4 regions of the Bradyrhizobium sp. USDA 4538 genome follow, and region 1 is predicted to be linked to each of the others. Evidence: predicted binding sites of a transcription regulator. Region 1 holds the regulator's gene; each other region holds the start of a gene.
What was found. The regulator LexA, encoded in region 1, represses DNA repair genes until DNA is damaged. The targets are predictions, from matches to a motif close to TGTTCNNNNTGTGTTCNG.
Positions count from the first base shown of each region.

Region 2: the regulator LexA is predicted to act here: its motif matches at 1,627-1,644, upstream of J2R78_RS10425 (ribonuclease T2).
Region 3: the regulator LexA is predicted to act here: its motif matches at 2,194-2,211, upstream of J2R78_RS24505 (PA0069 family radical SAM protein).
Region 4: the regulator LexA is predicted to act here: its motif matches at 1,731-1,748, upstream of ruvC (crossover junction endodeoxyribonuclease RuvC).

Region 1 covers NZ_JALJZE010000001.1:7,715,984-7,720,175, reverse strand. The annotation lists gene J2R78_RS35460 (HAD family phosphatase) at 1-29, shown strand, start outside; gene glp (gephyrin-like molybdotransferase Glp) at 56-1,267, shown strand; gene lexA (transcriptional repressor LexA) at 1,511-2,215, shown strand; gene J2R78_RS35445 (hypothetical protein) at 2,472-2,900, shown strand; gene J2R78_RS35440 (hypothetical protein) at 3,046-3,273, shown strand; partial or broken gene J2R78_RS35435 (ComEC/Rec2 family competence protein) at 3,270-4,192, opposite strand, start outside.
Region 2 covers NZ_JALJZE010000001.1:2,377,525-2,381,716, reverse strand. The annotation lists gene J2R78_RS10430 (23S rRNA (adenine(2030)-N(6))-methyltransferase RlmJ) at 1-664, opposite strand, end outside; gene J2R78_RS10425 (ribonuclease T2) at 898-1,584, opposite strand; gene J2R78_RS10420 (hypothetical protein) at 1,698-2,174, opposite strand; gene J2R78_RS10415 (hypothetical protein) at 2,341-2,640, shown strand; gene J2R78_RS10410 (DUF3617 domain-containing protein) at 2,684-3,214, shown strand; gene J2R78_RS10405 (TonB-dependent siderophore receptor) at 4,105-4,192, shown strand, end outside.
Region 3 covers NZ_JALJZE010000001.1:5,417,055-5,421,246, reverse strand. The annotation lists gene J2R78_RS24515 (ribonuclease HII) at 1-343, opposite strand, end outside; gene J2R78_RS24510 (VOC family protein) at 438-884, opposite strand; gene J2R78_RS24505 (PA0069 family radical SAM protein) at 1,006-2,172, opposite strand; gene J2R78_RS24500 (glycosyltransferase) at 2,337-2,906, shown strand; gene J2R78_RS24495 (helix-turn-helix domain-containing GNAT family N-acetyltransferase) at 2,952-3,893, shown strand; gene moaB (molybdenum cofactor biosynthesis protein B) at 4,093-4,192, opposite strand, start outside.
Region 4 covers NZ_JALJZE010000001.1:2,682,481-2,686,672, forward strand. The annotation lists gene ruvB (Holliday junction branch migration DNA helicase RuvB) at 1-370, opposite strand, end outside; gene ruvA (Holliday junction branch migration protein RuvA) at 564-1,181, opposite strand; gene ruvC (crossover junction endodeoxyribonuclease RuvC) at 1,178-1,705, opposite strand; gene J2R78_RS11885 (YebC/PmpR family DNA-binding transcriptional regulator) at 1,877-2,623, opposite strand; gene J2R78_RS11890 (methyl-accepting chemotaxis protein) at 2,836-4,192, shown strand, end outside.

The sequences.
Region 1 (4,192 bases):
CAAGGGCTTTGACCGCACTTGGAATTTGAACATTAAGAATTGAGGAGCTCTGAGCGTGGCCCTGATGCCGGTTGCCGATGCCCTGTCCGCCGTCCTCGCCGGCGCCGAACCGCTGCCGGAGGAGATGGTCGCGCTCGATGCCGCCTACCACCGCACGCTTGCGCACGACCTCGCGGCGCTCCGCACCCAGCCGCCGCAGCCGATGTCGGCGATGGACGGCTATGCGGTGCGCGCCGCCGATGCGGCTGATCTAAAGGCCCGGCTCAAGGTGATCGGCGAAGTCGCCGCCGGCCGGCCGTTCGAGCGGACGGTCGGCGCCGGCGAGGCGGTGCGGATCTTCACCGGCGGCGTGATCCCCAATGGCGCCGACGCGGTGATCATCCAGGAGGACACCGCCGTCGACGGCGACCACATCACGATCACGGAGGCCGCCAGCGTCGGGCGGCACATCCGCCCGGCTGGGGTCGACTTCCGTGAGGGCGAGGTGCTGCTCGCCGGCGGCAGCCGCCTGTCCGACCGCGCGCTGTCGCTGGCGGCCGCCATGAACTATCCGGAACTTGCGGTGCGCCGCCGCCCGAAGGTCGCGGTGCTGGCGACCGGCGACGAGCTGGTGATGCCGGGCTCGCAGCCCGGTCCCGGCCAGATCGTCTATTCCAACGGCTACGCGCTGCGAGCGCTGGCGCGCGCCGAAGGCGCCGAGACCGTCGACCTCGGCGTTGCCGCCGACACGGTAGAGGCGACCACGGCGGGCATCCGCCGGGCACGCGAGGCCGGCGCCGATGTCCTCATCACGACAGGCGGCGCCTCGGTCGGCGACCACGATCTCGTCAAGCGGTCGCTGGAAGCCGAGGGCGTCGAGATGGCGTTCTGGCGGATTGCGATGCGGCCCGGCAAGCCGATGATGCATGGCCGGCTCGGCGCGATGCGGGTGATCGGTCTGCCCGGCAATCCGGTGTCGTCCTATGTCTGCGCCTTCCTGTTCCTGGTGCCGTTGATTCGGGCGCTGAGCGGCCGGAAAGTGATTCATCATCGCCGCGCGAGCGCCCTGCTCGGCCGCGACCTCGCAGCCAACGACCAGCGCGAGGACTATCTGCGTGCGCGTCTCGAAGCGCGCGAGGACGGCACGCTGATCGCAACGCCGGTGACGCAGCAGGACTCGTCGCTGCTCGGGAATCTCGCTGCGGCACGGGCACTTCTCGTGCGCCCGCCGTTCGCGGCGGCGGCCGTCGAAGGCAGCGAATGCGAGATCCTGACACTGCCCGAATAGGGTTTTCGCGCCCCGCCGATTGTGCGTTGCCCGACACGTTCACCGGAAATTAAGTGGTTGCGGAACACATATCGAACATATAGTGTCCGTTCATGATTTGTTTCGAGTACTGGTGTCTACAATCGGGAAGCCGCGTGGAAGCAGGTGCATCGAGCACATGCTCCTGAGGTCAGGCCCGGCCTGCAGGCCCCACCAGAAGAGTCTCGGAATCGAACGACGCTATCAACCGGGGGAATACTCGAGATGCTCACGCGCAAACAGTACGAACTACTGCGTTTCATCAATGAACGTCTGAAAGAGGCCGGCGTACCGCCCTCCTTCGACGAGATGAAGGATGCGCTCGACCTGCGCTCGAAGTCCGGTATCCACCGCCTGATCACTGCGCTGGAGGAGCGCGGCTTCATCCGCCGCCTGCCGAACCGCGCCCGCGCCATCGAGGTCATCAAGCTGCCCGAACTCTCGGCCGGCGGCGGCAACGGCCGCCGCGGCTTCACGCCCAGCGTCATCGAAGGCACCCTCGGCCGGCGCGCCAGCACGCCGCCGATTGCCGAGGACGACGGCAACCGTCCGGTCGCGGTCCCCGTGATGGGCCGGATCGCCGCCGGTACGCCGATCGAGGCGCTGCAGACCCGCAGCCACACCATCAGCGTGCCGCCCGACATGCTCGGTGCCGGCGAGCACTATGCGCTCGAGGTGCGCGGCGACTCGATGGTCGATGCCGGCATCCTCGACGGCGACATGGCGCTGATCCAGCGCAACGACGTCGCCAATACCGGCGACATCGTGGTGGCGCTGATCGACGAGGAGGAAGCCACCCTGAAGCGCTTCCGCCGCCGCGGCGCATCGATCGCGCTCGAGCCGGCCAACACCGCCTATGAAGTGCGCATCCTGCCGCCGAACCGGGTCCGCATCCAGGGCAAGCTGATCGGCCTTTATCGCAAATACTGAATTGCAAATACTTGCGGCGGCCGGGAACGAGCAACACGTCGGATCGTTCCTTGCATGATAGTGTAGCGTACGGCCTGCCCGATGCGCTCCGATACCTCTCGCGCAGCGTCGCGTGTTTGTGATCGGAGCGATCTCGGACCAGTCGTACAATCGCCCAGAAACGAGCAGACGCTCGTTCGCTATCGTCCACTCTGGTAGAGGCCCTAATGCCTCAAGGAGAGGCACGGGTCGCTACCTCGAAATGAGGAGCCATCCGATGTGTGACTATAGTCTGCACGCCGTGGCATCGCGCCCCGCCATTGTCGGAGAGACGCTGATCACGACGACGTTCCGCGGCACGTCGACCCGCGGCTTTGCTTCGGAGAATGACCCCACTGTCGCGGTCTGCATGCTGCCGGGCACCGAGCTCGCTTTCGCCGAGAACGTTCGCTACGACAGCCGCTGGATCTGGACCAAGACGCTGAACTATCGCGTCGGCGTGTTCAACGAAGTCGAGCCCGACGTGCCTGATCGGCATCATGACGCGGTCGAATTCCCCGACGGCAGCCATGTGCTGGTGACCCAGCTGGTCGAGGGACAGCGCGTTAGCGTGCTGCAATTGCCGGCGCTGCATCCGCCGGTCGAGCAGAAGCCGAAGGTTGTGGAGCGGCGGCCCTCCGCATTCGCAACGCTGTTTTTGGGTTGAGCGCATCGTCGCCGCGGAATGAGCTGTTCGGCGGCGGATGACCTAAGCAATTTCGGGCGACCCCGGACTCCCGCTTCCGGGGCGCAGAAGGAGATTTGCGTCGGCCGGCGCCTTGGCGCATCATCGGGCACGGAGGACGTGCGCGGTGGTCGATAAGGTCACATGGCAAAAGGCTGGACGCGTCACGGAACCGGGCCGCTACATGTTCCGGTTCGGTTGGCTGACGGTAACGGCCGACGACCTGAAAGTCTGGGAGCAATTTCCCGAGGCTTCCTTCACCCTCGTCAAGAAGCCCGACGCCGGCCCCGACTCCGACGAATACCATCTCGGCCTGTTCGAGCTGCCGAGCGGCCCCTCGCCGGACCACGGCTAATCATCGCCCTGCAGATCGGTCTCGGCCGGCGTCGCATCCACCGCAGGCCGCGGCGCGGCGGCGGGCGCGCGCAGCGTCGTTTCGCTCTCGCCGTCGCCGGGAACTGCCGGCGACCACGGCCGGTCGATCCCGCCGGGCTTGACCGCATCGACGGCGTAGCCGTCCCTGATCCTTCGCAGCACCAGCGCGCCGTGGCGGCGCAGCCGCTCGGCATCGATCACCGATGCCGCGCAGCCCTGCGGCGCCGGCCGCGCCGTCACGATCAGGGCTGCGCGCTCGCAGTCGTCCGCCAGCGCCTCCGGCCGGGTCGCCAGCGCGACGAAGACGCCGCCGGGTCCCTGGGTCACGCAGCCGCCGGCATCGCACGAGACGCCCTCGCCGAGCGACGCATCGGTGGCGGTGCGCGCGTCGGCGTCCGCCGCCAGCCACTCCTTGACCAAAAATGCATCCTTGGCGCTGTGCATCAGATGCAGCCACCCGTCACCGCCACGCACCGCGACGTTGCGGCCGTCGCCCGAGATCAGCACGTCCGGCTGCGGCACCCTGAGCGCCCAGACCGAGGCCACCAGCAGCAGCACCGCGCCTGACCAGCGCAGCGGCGTGCGCAGCAGCCCGAGCAGGATGATGCCGGCGCTCGCTGCGATCAGCGGCCCGATGCCGAACGCCGCCATGCGGCCGACCGCGCCCGGGAGTGCGGCGACCCATTGCGTCACCAGGATCATCCAGTCGATGCCAAGACCCATGATCGCCCAGAACAGTCCGTCGAAGCCGACCGGCATGGCGACGAGCCCGAGCAGGCCGGCCGGCATCACGACCGCCGAGACGACAGGCATCGCCGCAAGGTTCGCAAGCAGCCCGTAGGGCGTCACGCGGTGGAAATGGAATGCGGCATAGGGCGTCGTCGCCAGCCCCGCCACCA
Region 2 (4,192 bases), 5.3 Mb from region 1:
GCCGGCTGCTTGCTGCTGCAGCGGCCACACTGCGCGTTAGCTCGTCGGTGGCTCTCCGGGTTTTTACGGGGTACCACAAAAGATACGAGCCGGTCGGCCACTTCGCGTACGCTTCCGTGAAAGCACTGGCCAGCCGCTCGAACTCGTCCTTCGCTTCGAACGGCGGATCGATCAGCACCAGGCCGCGCCGTTCGTTCGGCGGCACGAATGCGGGCAGCGCCATCCAGCCGTCGAGATCGACGACGCGCGCTTGCGCGTCGCGTCGCAAGGCGTCGATCAGTTGTTTGCGCGCCGTCGGTTCGATCTCGCAGGCGGTGAGGCGATCTTGCGGACGCAGCAGCGCCCGCGCGATCAACGGCGAACCAGGATAGGCTTTCAGCTCGCCTTTCGGATTGAATGCTCTGACGATGTCGAGATAGGGCGCGATCAGCGGCAATGCCTGGTCGGAGAGCCGCGCCTGCATCAGCCGCGCGATGCCGGTGAGCCATTCGCCGCCGCGCTGCGCTTCGCTCGACGTCAAATCATAGAGACCGGCGCCGGCATGGGTGTCGATGACGCGGAACGGCGCCGGCTTGTCCTGCAGATAGGTGAGCATGCGCACCAGCACGATGTGCTTGATGACGTCGGCAAAGCTGCCGGCATGAAAGGCGTGACGGTAGTTCATGTGATGATCGTGCTGCGCTCCCAAAGGGTGCGCATGTTGTACTCGTCATGCCCGGGCTTGTCCCGGCCTTCGCTAAAGCTTCGGCGGGGGTAACGTCCAAGCTCGGCGAAGCCTTGGCGTAGCCGGCTCCCGGGCATCTGCGCCTTATCTTGCTTGTTTCGCGATGGCGCAGGTGGCCGGGACATGCTGCGCGACGACGCGCAGCGCGGGTCTGTCGGCCATGACCCAGAGTTTCAGCCGCCGCGAACCGGCGGCATCAGCACCTGATCGCGGCGGCAGGCGCGGCGGTCGATTTCCTCGCAGGAGCGGAATTGCAGATCCTTGCTGAGGCAGATCCGCACCTCGCTGAGCCGCTTGCTGTCGCAGGTCACCGAGATCGCGGAGTTGCTGAGGCCCGGATTGACCTTGATGAATGCCGTCTCCAGCTCGTCGGGCGCGACCGTCTTCGGCTCCGACAATTGCAGGAATTCCTCGGGGATCTTCACCGTGGCGCGGGCCTTGCGGATGGCTTCGAAATAGGCGCGCTCGCCGAGACCGGAGCAGGTGCCGTGCTTGTCCCACTCGTTGTAGATCAGCCCGGGCGCCGGCATCAGGTCGAGCATCGAGCTCATGATGCTGCGGGCGAGTCGCGGCGAAGGCCGCTGGCAGTATTCCGGAAAGCCCCGCTCATATTGCGGCCACAGGCCGTGCACCACGAAGGAATAGGGCCGTCCGCCGCATTGCGCCTGCGTGCCGCGGCCGTTGTTGCCGCGCTCGCTCGCCGCCTCGCAGAACGAGGGCGACCACGACAGCGACAGCACATAGAAATCGAACTCACCGGGCGCATTCTGGCGGCGATCCTGGGCCGACGCCCCGACCGCACCGCACAGAATAATGGCAACCGAAATCAAAAATCGGGAAATCGTGTCCAACCGAGGCATCAAACGCTCCCTCACTCGACCGCCCAGAGCCTAGCAGGCCGCGAGAACATTTCAAGAACAAAAAGCCGCCGTCCAAATGGCGGCGGCTCCTGCTTTAGCAATCTGGTCGGAGATCAGGGCCGCGCGGCCTTGCAGGACGGGTTATAGGTCCAGTTGCGGTCGAGCCCCGCGACGCACCATTCGACGCCCTGATTGATGCTGGCAAAGCCGCCGTCCTCGATGATCGAATAGTGCACCTTGCGCACTTTGCCGTCGCTCAGCATCGCCTCGCCCGTGCAATAACGGCGCGGGATATTGTCGGACTGCCAGGGGCGGAAGGCGGTTTCGTGAATCCCGTTGAAGCCGGTGATCACGAGCGGCGAATTCCAGAAGGTGGCTTCCTTTTCCTGGAATTGCGTGCTGATGACCGTCAGGGCCTTCTCGCATGGGGCCACATTGCCGTCATAGCGCGGGCCGGACAGCCAGAAGTTCATTTCGAGCGGATTGGCGGCCTGGGCCGTACCCCCGAAAGCCAGCAGGCCGACCACGAGTGCGGCGCCGAGGCCGAGCTTGCGGCCGAGTTTATTGCGGGAGTTGAACAGGTTGCGCATGGGAATCCACCCGATTATCCGATGCCGCGGACGGTGCCGCGAAGCCCCGGCAAGGTCAAGTGCAGGGCGGCAACACCTGCGGAGAAGTCCACTTTGGGGAGCCGGCTCGTTCTTTTCACGGTCGCCGGCGCACTCTATGTTGGCTCGAAGCGAAATGGAGTCTGCGATGCGAAGGAAATTGGCCGCGTGCCTGGTTGCCGTTTGCGGGATGCTGGCCGTTGTGCCGGCGCGGGCGGATTGGATGCAGCCGGTACCGCCGTTCAAGGGCAATGATACCGGCGGTATCATCGCCTATACGCTGGCGACCCAGAGCGACGCCCGGCAACTCGCAGTCGATCACTGCGCCTCCTACGGCAAGGTGGTCAAGTTCCTTGCGATGCAGAACTATCCGGGCGGCTACATCTCGTTCGCCTGTCGCTGGGTGCCCTATGGCGCAGCCCAGAGGCCGCTGCGCACGCTCTACTGAGCGCGCACCGGATCTTTCGATCGTTCAGCCGGGAGCCGACCGCATGACCCGACAGCTTGCCTTGCTTGGTTCGGCTGTGTGCCTTGTCCTGTCCGCTGGCGCCGCAAGTGCCGTCGACCTGCCGATCCGCAAGGCCGGTCTGTGGGAGATGAAGATGGTGCGCACCGGCGGGCCGATGCCCGAAATCACCATGCAGCACTGCACCGACGAGACCACCGACAAGGAGATGAGCGCGGCGGCCTCGCCGATGGCCAAGGAAGTCTGCTCGAAGCAGGATATCCAGAAGACCGCGACCGGCTATGTCAGCGACAGCGTCTGCAGCGTCGCCGGCATGACGATGCAGAGCCATGCCGAGATCGTCGGCGATTTCAATTCCGCCTACACGGTGAAGAGCACCTCCCATGCCGAGGGCGGCGCGGCCGGCTCGCGCGACACCACGATGACCGTCGAGGCGAAATGGCTCGGCGCCTGCAAGAGCGACCAGAAGGCCGGCGACATCATCATGCCCGGCGGCATGAAGATGAACGTCAAGGACATGGAAAAGCTGAAGGGCCTCCTGCCCAAGCAGAAGTAGCGCGCAGCGCATCCGGCTGTTGCCGCGCGCCTGAATGCATCGCCTCGCACGCTGAGAGGCTGCGCCGCTTGCCGTACCATCATTTCGAGTAGCTCGCGACGAAAATGCGGAGCAACCTTGCGCTGACGCGATGCGCAATCCATCCGATCCTTCCCTTCACCCCCAGGGCTATCGCATATGCCCCTTGGCGACCGCGCAAGTGCTTGGCCTCGTGGTTCGAGACGCGCCGCAAGCGGCGCTCCTCACCATGAGGGTCTACTATTGTGCCGCAGAACAAGACCTCATCCTGAGGAGCCCGCCGAAGGCGGGCGTCTCGAAGGATGGCCACGAGCACGCCGCCACGAAATGCGATGGCCTTTGCGCGGAGATGACGGTTCACCGCGTTCGTGCGCTCCTTGGCGCGCGATGACGTCGACGGGATGCAACATCATTGAATGATCGCCGCGTGCTCCCGCGTTCGAGACTCTCTGCGAGAGACGACGCGCATCGCATTCGTCGTGTCGAAAGCCTGACGCGCCAACATGTCGTTTTGAATCGTTCCAGTGATGCGCATCTTGAACCACTCCAGTGTTGCGCTTCGTTGCTGCTTCCATCGATTCTATTTTGCGCGTGTGGAATTTCGATCATCCCGCCGATAGAAGTCCGCCCCAATCGATGCCGGCCTTGTCGCAAACGCGACTCGATCGATGTCGGCGTAAGGCAATGTGGGGATTTGTTCGGTGGGAATGGCTTCGTTGCGGAGCAAGCGCGGCTTGCTCGCATCAACGGCTGCGATCAATGCGGCGCTACTCGGTTCGGTCATACTTGTGCCAATGGGTGCAGACGTCGCCAGCGCTCAGGCGCAGACAAGTCCTCCGCAGAGCAATGTCAGCGAACTTCCCGCAGTGACGGTGGATGAACCTGGCGCCGCAAGGAAGCGCGGTGCCGTCGTTTCAAGCCAGAACACCAGGACTTCGCGCGCGGTCGCGGCGAACCGGC
Region 3 (4,192 bases), 2.3 Mb from region 1:
TCCGCGACCGTGACGCCACCGCGACCGAGAACGCTGCTGTCGCGCAGATTTCCTCGAACAGTTCCTCGCGGCGCTCGACGGTCAGCCGCTTCGAATCATCGAGGCCCTTGGGTATCCGATTTGGGTCCAGCACCACGGCGGCGGCGACCACCGGACCCGCCAGCGGCCCGCGCCCGGCCTCGTCGCAGCCGGCGACCGGCCAGACGCCGCGCTTGATCAGCGCGCGCTCGCGCCGAAAGCTCGGCCGCGTCACCACGATGACGCGCTTGTCCGGCTTGGCCGGCTCGGCCGGCTTCTTCTTCGACGCGGTCTTTGACGTGCTATTGGACTTGTCCCGAATCATGCGGGGATCGTGATCAAGCCCGGCCCGCGGCGCAACCGGGAACCTGGCGCCCTTCCCCGTTATTCAATCCGCCACCCTCATCGGGATCGGCGCTCTAATCGGGAATTGACACCCGGCGGTCGTCGCGAACCTCAAAGCCCGGCGCGCGCACCACTTCCCAGGCGTGGCCGTCGGGATCGCCGAAATAGCCGCAATAGCCGCCATAGCTGGTTGGCTGCGCGGGCTTCAGCAGCCTGGCGCCTTTCGACAGCGCGAACGCCATCACACGATCGACCTCGGCGTCGTCGTTGCAGTTCCAGGCGATCGCGACGCCGCGGAACGCTGACGGCCGTGGCTGATCCGGCAGCCCGGCATCGGCGGCGAGCAGATGCCATGGGAACAGGCCGAGCACGGTGCCGCCGGTCTCGAAGAATGCGACCTCCTCGCCGGTCACGCGCATCTTCCTGGTGAACCCAAGCGATTCATAAAAGCCGATGCTGGCGCGCATGTCGCTCACGCCCAACGTGAGGACGGTGAAGCGTGCGGTCGGGGCGTTACTCATGTTTGCACTCACTGTTTGACGTCTTCGTAGCCCGGATGGAGCGAAGCGCAATCCGGGAAAGCTTCAGCCGCTAACACGGGACCCCGGATTTCGCTGGGCTCCATCCGGGCTACGCCCTCGCCTAGAATAGACTGAGTTGCTGCCCGTTGCGCTTCGGCTTGGCGAAGTGATCGGTGGTCAGCTTGGTCCGCCTCTTGTTGAGGCCGAGCTTTTCGCAGGCGATCTCGAAGCGGCGGCCGATCATCCAGGCCATCGGGCCGGTGCCCTTCATCCTGGTGCCCCATTGCGAGTCGTAGTCGCGGCCACCGCGCATGTCGCGGATCAGCGTGAAGACGTGACGGTAGCGGTCGGGATAGTTCGCCATCAACCATTCGCGGAACAGATCGCGCACCTCGAGCGGCAGGCGCAGCAGCACGTAGCTCGCCTCCCTGGCGCCGGCATGTGCGGCGGCATCGAGGATGCGCTCGATCTCGGAGTCGTTCAGCGCCGGGATCACGGGCGCGACCATCACCGTGGTCGGGATGCCGGCGTCGGCGAGCCGCTTGATCGCCTCGAGCCGCTTCGGCGGGGTCGAGGCGCGCGACTCCATGGTGCGGGCAAGCTTCGGGTCGAGCGTCGTCACCGAGAGCGCGACCTTGGCGAGATTGCGCTTGGCCATCCGCGCCAGGATGTCGATGTCGCGGGTGACCAGTGCCGACTTGGTGACGATACCGACCGGATGGCCGGCGCGCTCCAGCACCTCGAGGATGGCGCGCATGATCTTCCGGTCGCGCTCGATCGGCTGATAGGGATCGGTGTTGGTGCCGATCGCGATCATCCGCGCCTCGTAGTCCGGCGCCGCCAGCTCCTTCTCGAGCAGCGCGGGTGCGTCCGGCTTGGCGAACAGCTTCGATTCGAAGTCCAGCCCCGGCGACAGGCCGAGATAGGCGTGGGTCGGCCGCGCGAAGCAATAGACGCAGCCATGCTCACAGCCACGATAGGGATTGATCGAACGGTCGAAGCCGATGTCGGGCGAGTCGTTGCGGGTGATCACCTTGCGCGAGGTGTCGAGCGCCACGCTGGTCGCAAATGGCGGCAGGTCCTCGAGGCTCTGCCAGCCGTCGTCGAAGGCAACGCGCGCCTCGGCCTCGTAGCGGCCGCTGGCGTTGGACTGCGCGCCGCGGCCGCGCCGCCGCTCGCGCTCGATCGCGACCGCAAGCTCGGGAAAAGGGGAAGGTGCACCCGCCGGGTTATCGGAGGGCGCCGTTACCGGCGGGTGCTTGAGGGCATGAGAGGATGCTCGGCTCATGCTTTGAAGCTAACACAGCACGAGAACAAATCAAGAACATGAACAGAGAAATTCCACAAAACCTTGCTACAAAATTCTGCAGGCGAACAGGCTGCTTTGAATATGACAAGGTGATAACACGGCCGGAGTTTCTCCACCGTTTGAGCCATCGAAGCCTCAAAATCATGCTGAGCGTGATCATTCCAACCGACGGCGTCGAGCGCACCGCGGTCGCAACATTGGCGGCGCTGGTGCCGGGCGCGGCCGCGGGCGTCATCCGCGAAGTGCTGCTGGTCGACCGCGGCAACAGCGATGTGATGGAGCGCGTCGCCGACGTCGCCGGCTGCCGCTTCCTGCGCTTCGAGGGCACGCGCGCCGCCGCGCTTGCGGCAGGCGCGCGGCAGGCGCGGTCGCCTTGGCTGATGTTCCTGCATCCGGGCGCGGTGCTCGATGCCGGCTGGATCGAGGAAACCACCCAGTTCATCCAGATGGTGGCGGCGAGCGGCAAGGACCGCGCCGGCATCTTCCGCTACGCCCGCGCACCCTACACCGATCCGGGCCTGCGCGACGGCCTCAAATTCGTTGCCCGGATGATCACCGGGCCCTCGGCCGAACAAGGCCTTTTGATCGCGCGCGAGCATTACGAGCGGATCGGCGGCTACCGGCCCGACGCCCGCCGCTCCGAGGCGCGCCTGCTGCGCCGGCTCGGCCGTTCCTCCCGCACCATGCTGCGGAGCCGGATCATGGTGGCCTGAACAAAGCGCTTGCGGATTATTTGATTCCGTCAAATAATATATTTGATGAAATCAAATTCCTATGACACCACGCTCGAGAACCAGGTCGCCGCGGTCCGCGGGTTCAGCCGGTTCTATACCCGCAAGCTCGGCATCATCGAGCCGAAGCTGCTGCACTCGACATTCACGCTGCAGGAAGCGCGGATCATCTACGAGCTCGCGCACCGCGAAAATTGCACCGCAACCGACCTGGTGCGCGATCTCGACCTCGATGCCGGCTTCGTCAGCCGCACGCTGGCGGCGCTGCAGCGCCGCCAGATCGTGACGCGGAAGCCATCGAAGGCCGACAAACGCGTCAACGAGGTGGCCCTCACCGCCAAGGGCCGTACCGCAGCCGCCGATCTCGACCGCCGCTCGCGTAGCGAGGTCGGGGCACTATTGAAGCAGATGGACAGCGACCGTCGCGCCGCGGTGGTGCGCGCCATGGGCACGATCGAGCAATCGCTGGAGCCGCCGGCCGAGAAACCGGTCGGCTTCCTGCTGCGCAGCCATCGCGTCGGCGACATGGGCTGGATCGTCTCGCGGCAAGGACAAGCCTACGCGGAGGAATATGGCTGGGACATCAGCTACGAGGCGTTGGTGGCCGATATCTGCGCGCAGTTTTTGCGATCGTTCGATCCGGCCCGCGAGCATTGCTGGATCGCGGAGGTCGACGGCGAGCCGGTCGGCTCGGTCTTCCTGGTCGACGGCGGCGACGGGGTCGCCAAGCTGCGCCTGCTGCTTGTGGAAGAAAAGGCGCGCGGGCTCGGCGTCGGCCGCGCCTTGGTCGAGCAATGCATCCGCGCCGCGCGCGAGAAGGGCTACAAGAAGATGACGCTCTGGACCCAGAGCATCCTGGTCGCCGCGCGCGGCATCTACGCCCGCGCCGGCTTCCAGCGGGTCAAGGAAGAGAAGCATCACAGTTTTGGCGTCGACCTGGTCGGCGAGACCTGGGAGCTGGAGTTGTGAAGCCGCAGCGCCGAGACGTCTGGACTGCGTAGCCCGGATAGAGCGAAGCGCAATCCGGGAGCGGTGCTGCCGCGGAAGAGACTGCCCGGATTTCGCTTCGCTCCATCCGGGCCACGGAAGCTCACCCTTGAGATTCGGGTTCGTGGTTCACACGCCCTCAGATGCGCAATTGCGCGTCGGGATGACAAAAAAGCAGCGGCTAAGCGCTCGCGCCTTTCGCCTTTGGCCGGCGCAGATGTTCATCCAGCCGCGGCATGATCTCGACGAAATTGCAGGGGCGCGTGCGGTAGTCGAGCTGC
Region 4 (4,192 bases), 5.0 Mb from region 1:
CTTCCTCGACCGCCGGGCTGAGGCGATGGATCTCGTCGATGAACAGCACGTCGCGTTCTTCGAGATTGGTCAGCAGCGCCGCGAGATCGCCGGCCTTCGCAATGACAGGGCCGGAGGTGGCACGAAAGCCAACGCCGAGCTCACGCGCGACGATCTGCGCCAGCGTGGTCTTGCCGAGGCCGGGGGGACCGACGAACAGCACGTGATCGAGCGCCTCGCCGCGTTTCTTCGCAGCCTCGATGAAGATCGAGAGATTCTTGCGCGCCTGGGCCTGACCGACGAACTCCGTCAGCGACTGCGGCCGCAGCGCGGTGTCACCGACATCGTCGGAGCGGCGTTCAGGCGAGACCATGCGCGAGGGCGTATTCATGATGCGAGACTAACACGAGATTGTTCTCCCTCTCCCCGCTCTTGCGGGGAGAGGGTTGGGGTGAGGGGCTCCTTCCGCGAGCGCAATGTGTGTCGAGACCTGTACCCCCTCACCCGGATCGCATCTGCGATGCGATCCGACCTCTCCCCGCAAGCGGGGCGAGGTGAAGAACAGAGGCGCTCCAATCCACTGATCACTTCGACAGTTCCTTCAACCCCAGCCGGATCAGCTGCGCGGTCTCGGCCTTCTCACCGGCGCTGCGCGAGGCGGCGGCGATGGCGGCGGCGGCCTGCGGCTGGCCGTAGCCGAGATTGACCAGCGCCGAGATCGCGTCGGTGACCGGACGCGGCGCGCGGTTGTTGTCGATTGCGCCCGAGAGCTGCACCACCGCGGGATCGACATCGGCAAAGCCCGGCGCCTTGTCCCTCAATTCGCTGACGATGCGCTCGGCGACCTTCGGCCCGACCCCCGGCGTCCGCGCCACCGCCGCCTTGTCGCGCAGCGCGATGGCGTTGGCGAGATCGGTCGGCGGCAGCGTGCCGAGCACCGCGAGCGCGACCTTGGCGCCGACCCCCTGCACCGTCTGCAGCAGGCGAAACCATTCGCGCTCGTGATCGCTGCGAAAGCCGAACAGTTTGATCTGATCCTCGCGGACATAGGTCTCGATCGAGAGCACGGCGGCGCCGCCTGGCGACGGCAACGCCTGCAATGTGCGGCCCGCGCAGTGCACCTGATAGCCGACGCCGCCGACGTCGAGGATCACGTAATCCTCGCCATAGGAATCGATCAGGCCCTTCAGCTTGCCGATCATAGGCTCGCCACCCTGAGCCGCAGCGCGGTGCTCTGGCGGTGATGGGCGTGGGTGATCGCGACCGCGAGCGCGTCCGCGGCGTCGGCGGACGGCGGCTCGGCTTTCGGCAGCAGGATCTTCAGCATCACCTGGATCTGGTTCTTCTCGGCATGTCCGGCGCCGACCACGGTCTTCTTGACCTGGTTCGGCGCGTATTCGGCGACCGAGATACCGAACATTGCGGGCGCCAGCATGGCGACGCCGCGCGCCTGGCCGAGCTTCAGGGTGGCAACGCCGTCCTTGTTGACGAAGGTCTGCTCGACCGCCGCCTCCGCAGGCTTGTAATCGCCGAGCACGGCGGCCAGCCCCTCATGGATTGCAAGCAGCCGGCTCGCCAGCGGCAGATCGTCCGGCGGCTCGACCGAACCGCAGGCGATATAGACGAGACGATTGCCTTCGGTCTCGATCACCCCCCAGCCGGTGCGGCGGAGACCCGGATCGATACCGATGATGCGGACGGGGGAGCGAATCGGCTGGGATGTCATGGGGTAGTGATACCGCCTGCGCCGGGAGAACGAAACACAAACGGAGCCTCATACCCGGGAAAGCACAGCACCCGCAATCGTCATGCGCGGGCTTGACCCGCGCATTCATCGATCAGAGAAGCCTTTGCTTTCGATGGATTGCCGGGTCAAGCCCGGCAATGACAAAGCAAACTACCCGCCCATCTTCGCGATCAGCGCGTCGGACACCTCGAAATTGGCGAACACGTTCTGCACGTCGTCGTGCTCGTTGAGCAGGTCCATCAGCTTCAGCAGTTTTTCGCCGGTCTCGTCATCGACCGCGACGGTGTTCTGCGGTTTCCAGGTCAGCGCCGCCTTGCGCGGCTCGCCGAACTTCGCTTCCAGCGCTTTTGCGACTTCGCGGAAAGTGTCCTGCGAGGCGTAGACCTCGTGGCCGCCTTCGCTGGAGACCACGTCGTCGGCGCCGGCCTCGATCGCGGCGTCCAGCATGGCGTCGTCGGAGGCGACCTTGGCGTCGTATTCGATGATGCCGGTGCGGTCGAACATGAAGGCGACCGAGCCGGTTTCGCCGAGATTGCCGCCCGACTTGGTGAAGAAGGAGCGGATATCGGAAGCGGCGCGGTTGCGGTTGTCGGTCAGCGCCTCGACGATGACGGCGACGCCGCCGGGGCCATAACCCTCGTAGCGGATCTCGTCATAGTTCTCGCCCTCATTGCCCGCGGCCTTCTTGATGGCACGGTCGATATTGTCCTTGGGCATGTTCTCGGCGCGGGCCGCGACCACGGCGGCGCGCAGCCGCGGATTCATCGCCGGGTCCGGGGTGCCGAGCTTGGCCGCCACGGTGATTTCGCGGGCCAGCTTGCCGAAAAGCTTCGACTTCTGGGCATCCTGCCGGCCCTTGCGGTGCATGATGTTCTTGAATTGGGAATGGCCGGCCATGCGACGTCTCTTCGGAGCTTAGGGTCTGAACAGGAATGGAAAACGCGGCCTTATAGGCCCCTCACGGTCAAAATCAAAGGATCGGCGGGGCCTTCCGGCGGAGGAATACTACCGCAAGCCGGAATATGAGGCACTTGTTAACCATGATTTCATGCCCGGATGCGAGGATCGCCCCGTCCCGCCGCAACTTTCCACAGCCCCAAAGAGCCCACATGGCGTTCGGTTTGTTTCGAAAGCAAGTGCCGGAGCCGGCTGCGCCGGCCGTCGCGCCGCAGGTTCCAACCGCGGCCGCAACCCCTGAGGTCTCGGCCGAGACTGATTCGGCCAAGGATTCCTCCAAGGAGATCCTGGAATTGCTGGAACTCGAGCTCGGCGCGATGATCCGCCAGCTCGAACGCGCCGCGAGCTCGGTCGCCGACGGCGCCGAGGCGACGGCAGCCAAGCTCGCCACCATCCGCGCCCGCACCGACGCGCTGACCGGCCGCAGCAGCGATGCACAGAGCACCGCGACGACGTTCTCGCAAGCCGCCGACCGTTTCACCCACTCCGCCGAGGGCATCGGGGCACAGGTGCGCAGCGCGAGCCAGCTCGCCGACGACGCCGCGGCCGCGGCGCGCGAGGCCACCGCCAACGTCGATCGCCTGCGCGAGTCTTCAGCCGCGATCGGCAACGTCGTCAATCTGATCGCGCAGATCGCGCGGCAAACCACGCTGCTCGCGCTGAACTCGACGATCGAGGCGGCGCGCGCCGGTGCCGCCGGCAAGGGCTTTGCGGTGGTCGCAACCGAGGTCAAGGCGCTGGCGGTGCAGACCCAGAGCGCGACCGAGGAGATCACCCGCAAGATCGAGGCGTTGCAGAAGGACGCCACCGGATCGGCCGACGCGGTGCACCGCATCTCCCAGGCGATCGAAAAGATCCGCCCGGTGTTCGAGAACGTCAACGGCGCGGTCGCCGAGCAGAATGAAATCACCGGCGAGATGGGGCAGAACGCCGCCTCCGCCTCGCACTTCATCGTCTCGGTCGGCACCAGCGCCGGCGAGATCGACTCGGCAACGCGCGAAGCCGCCGCGCATGGCGACAATGTCGCCAAGGCCGGCAAGGCGGTGACTGCGTTCGCGCAGAAGCTGAAAGCGCGCTGCGCGGTGCTGCTGCGCCAGGACGAGCGCGGCGATCCGCGCAAGAACGAGCGCCTGCCTTGCAGCCTCAAGATCGAGATCACGACCACGCGCGGCATCGTCACCGCACCGGTCTACGAGATCGCGATGGACGGCATTTTGATCGGCGGCGCCGATGCCGAGAAGCTGCCGGCGCAAGAGACACTGAACGCGACATTGCCGGAGATCGGCGCGTGCCGGATCCGGATCGGCGAGCGCTCCAAGGCAGGCAGCCAGGCCCGCTTCGAGGCGGCAACGGCCGAGCTGCGCGAAAAAATCGAAGACCGGATGTGGGCGATCCACGAGGAGAACGCCGAGCTCGTCACCCGCGCGATCGAAGCCGGCAGCACGCTGAGCAAGATGTTCGAGAACGGGCTGGCGAGCGGCGCGATTACAATCGCCGACATGTTCGACA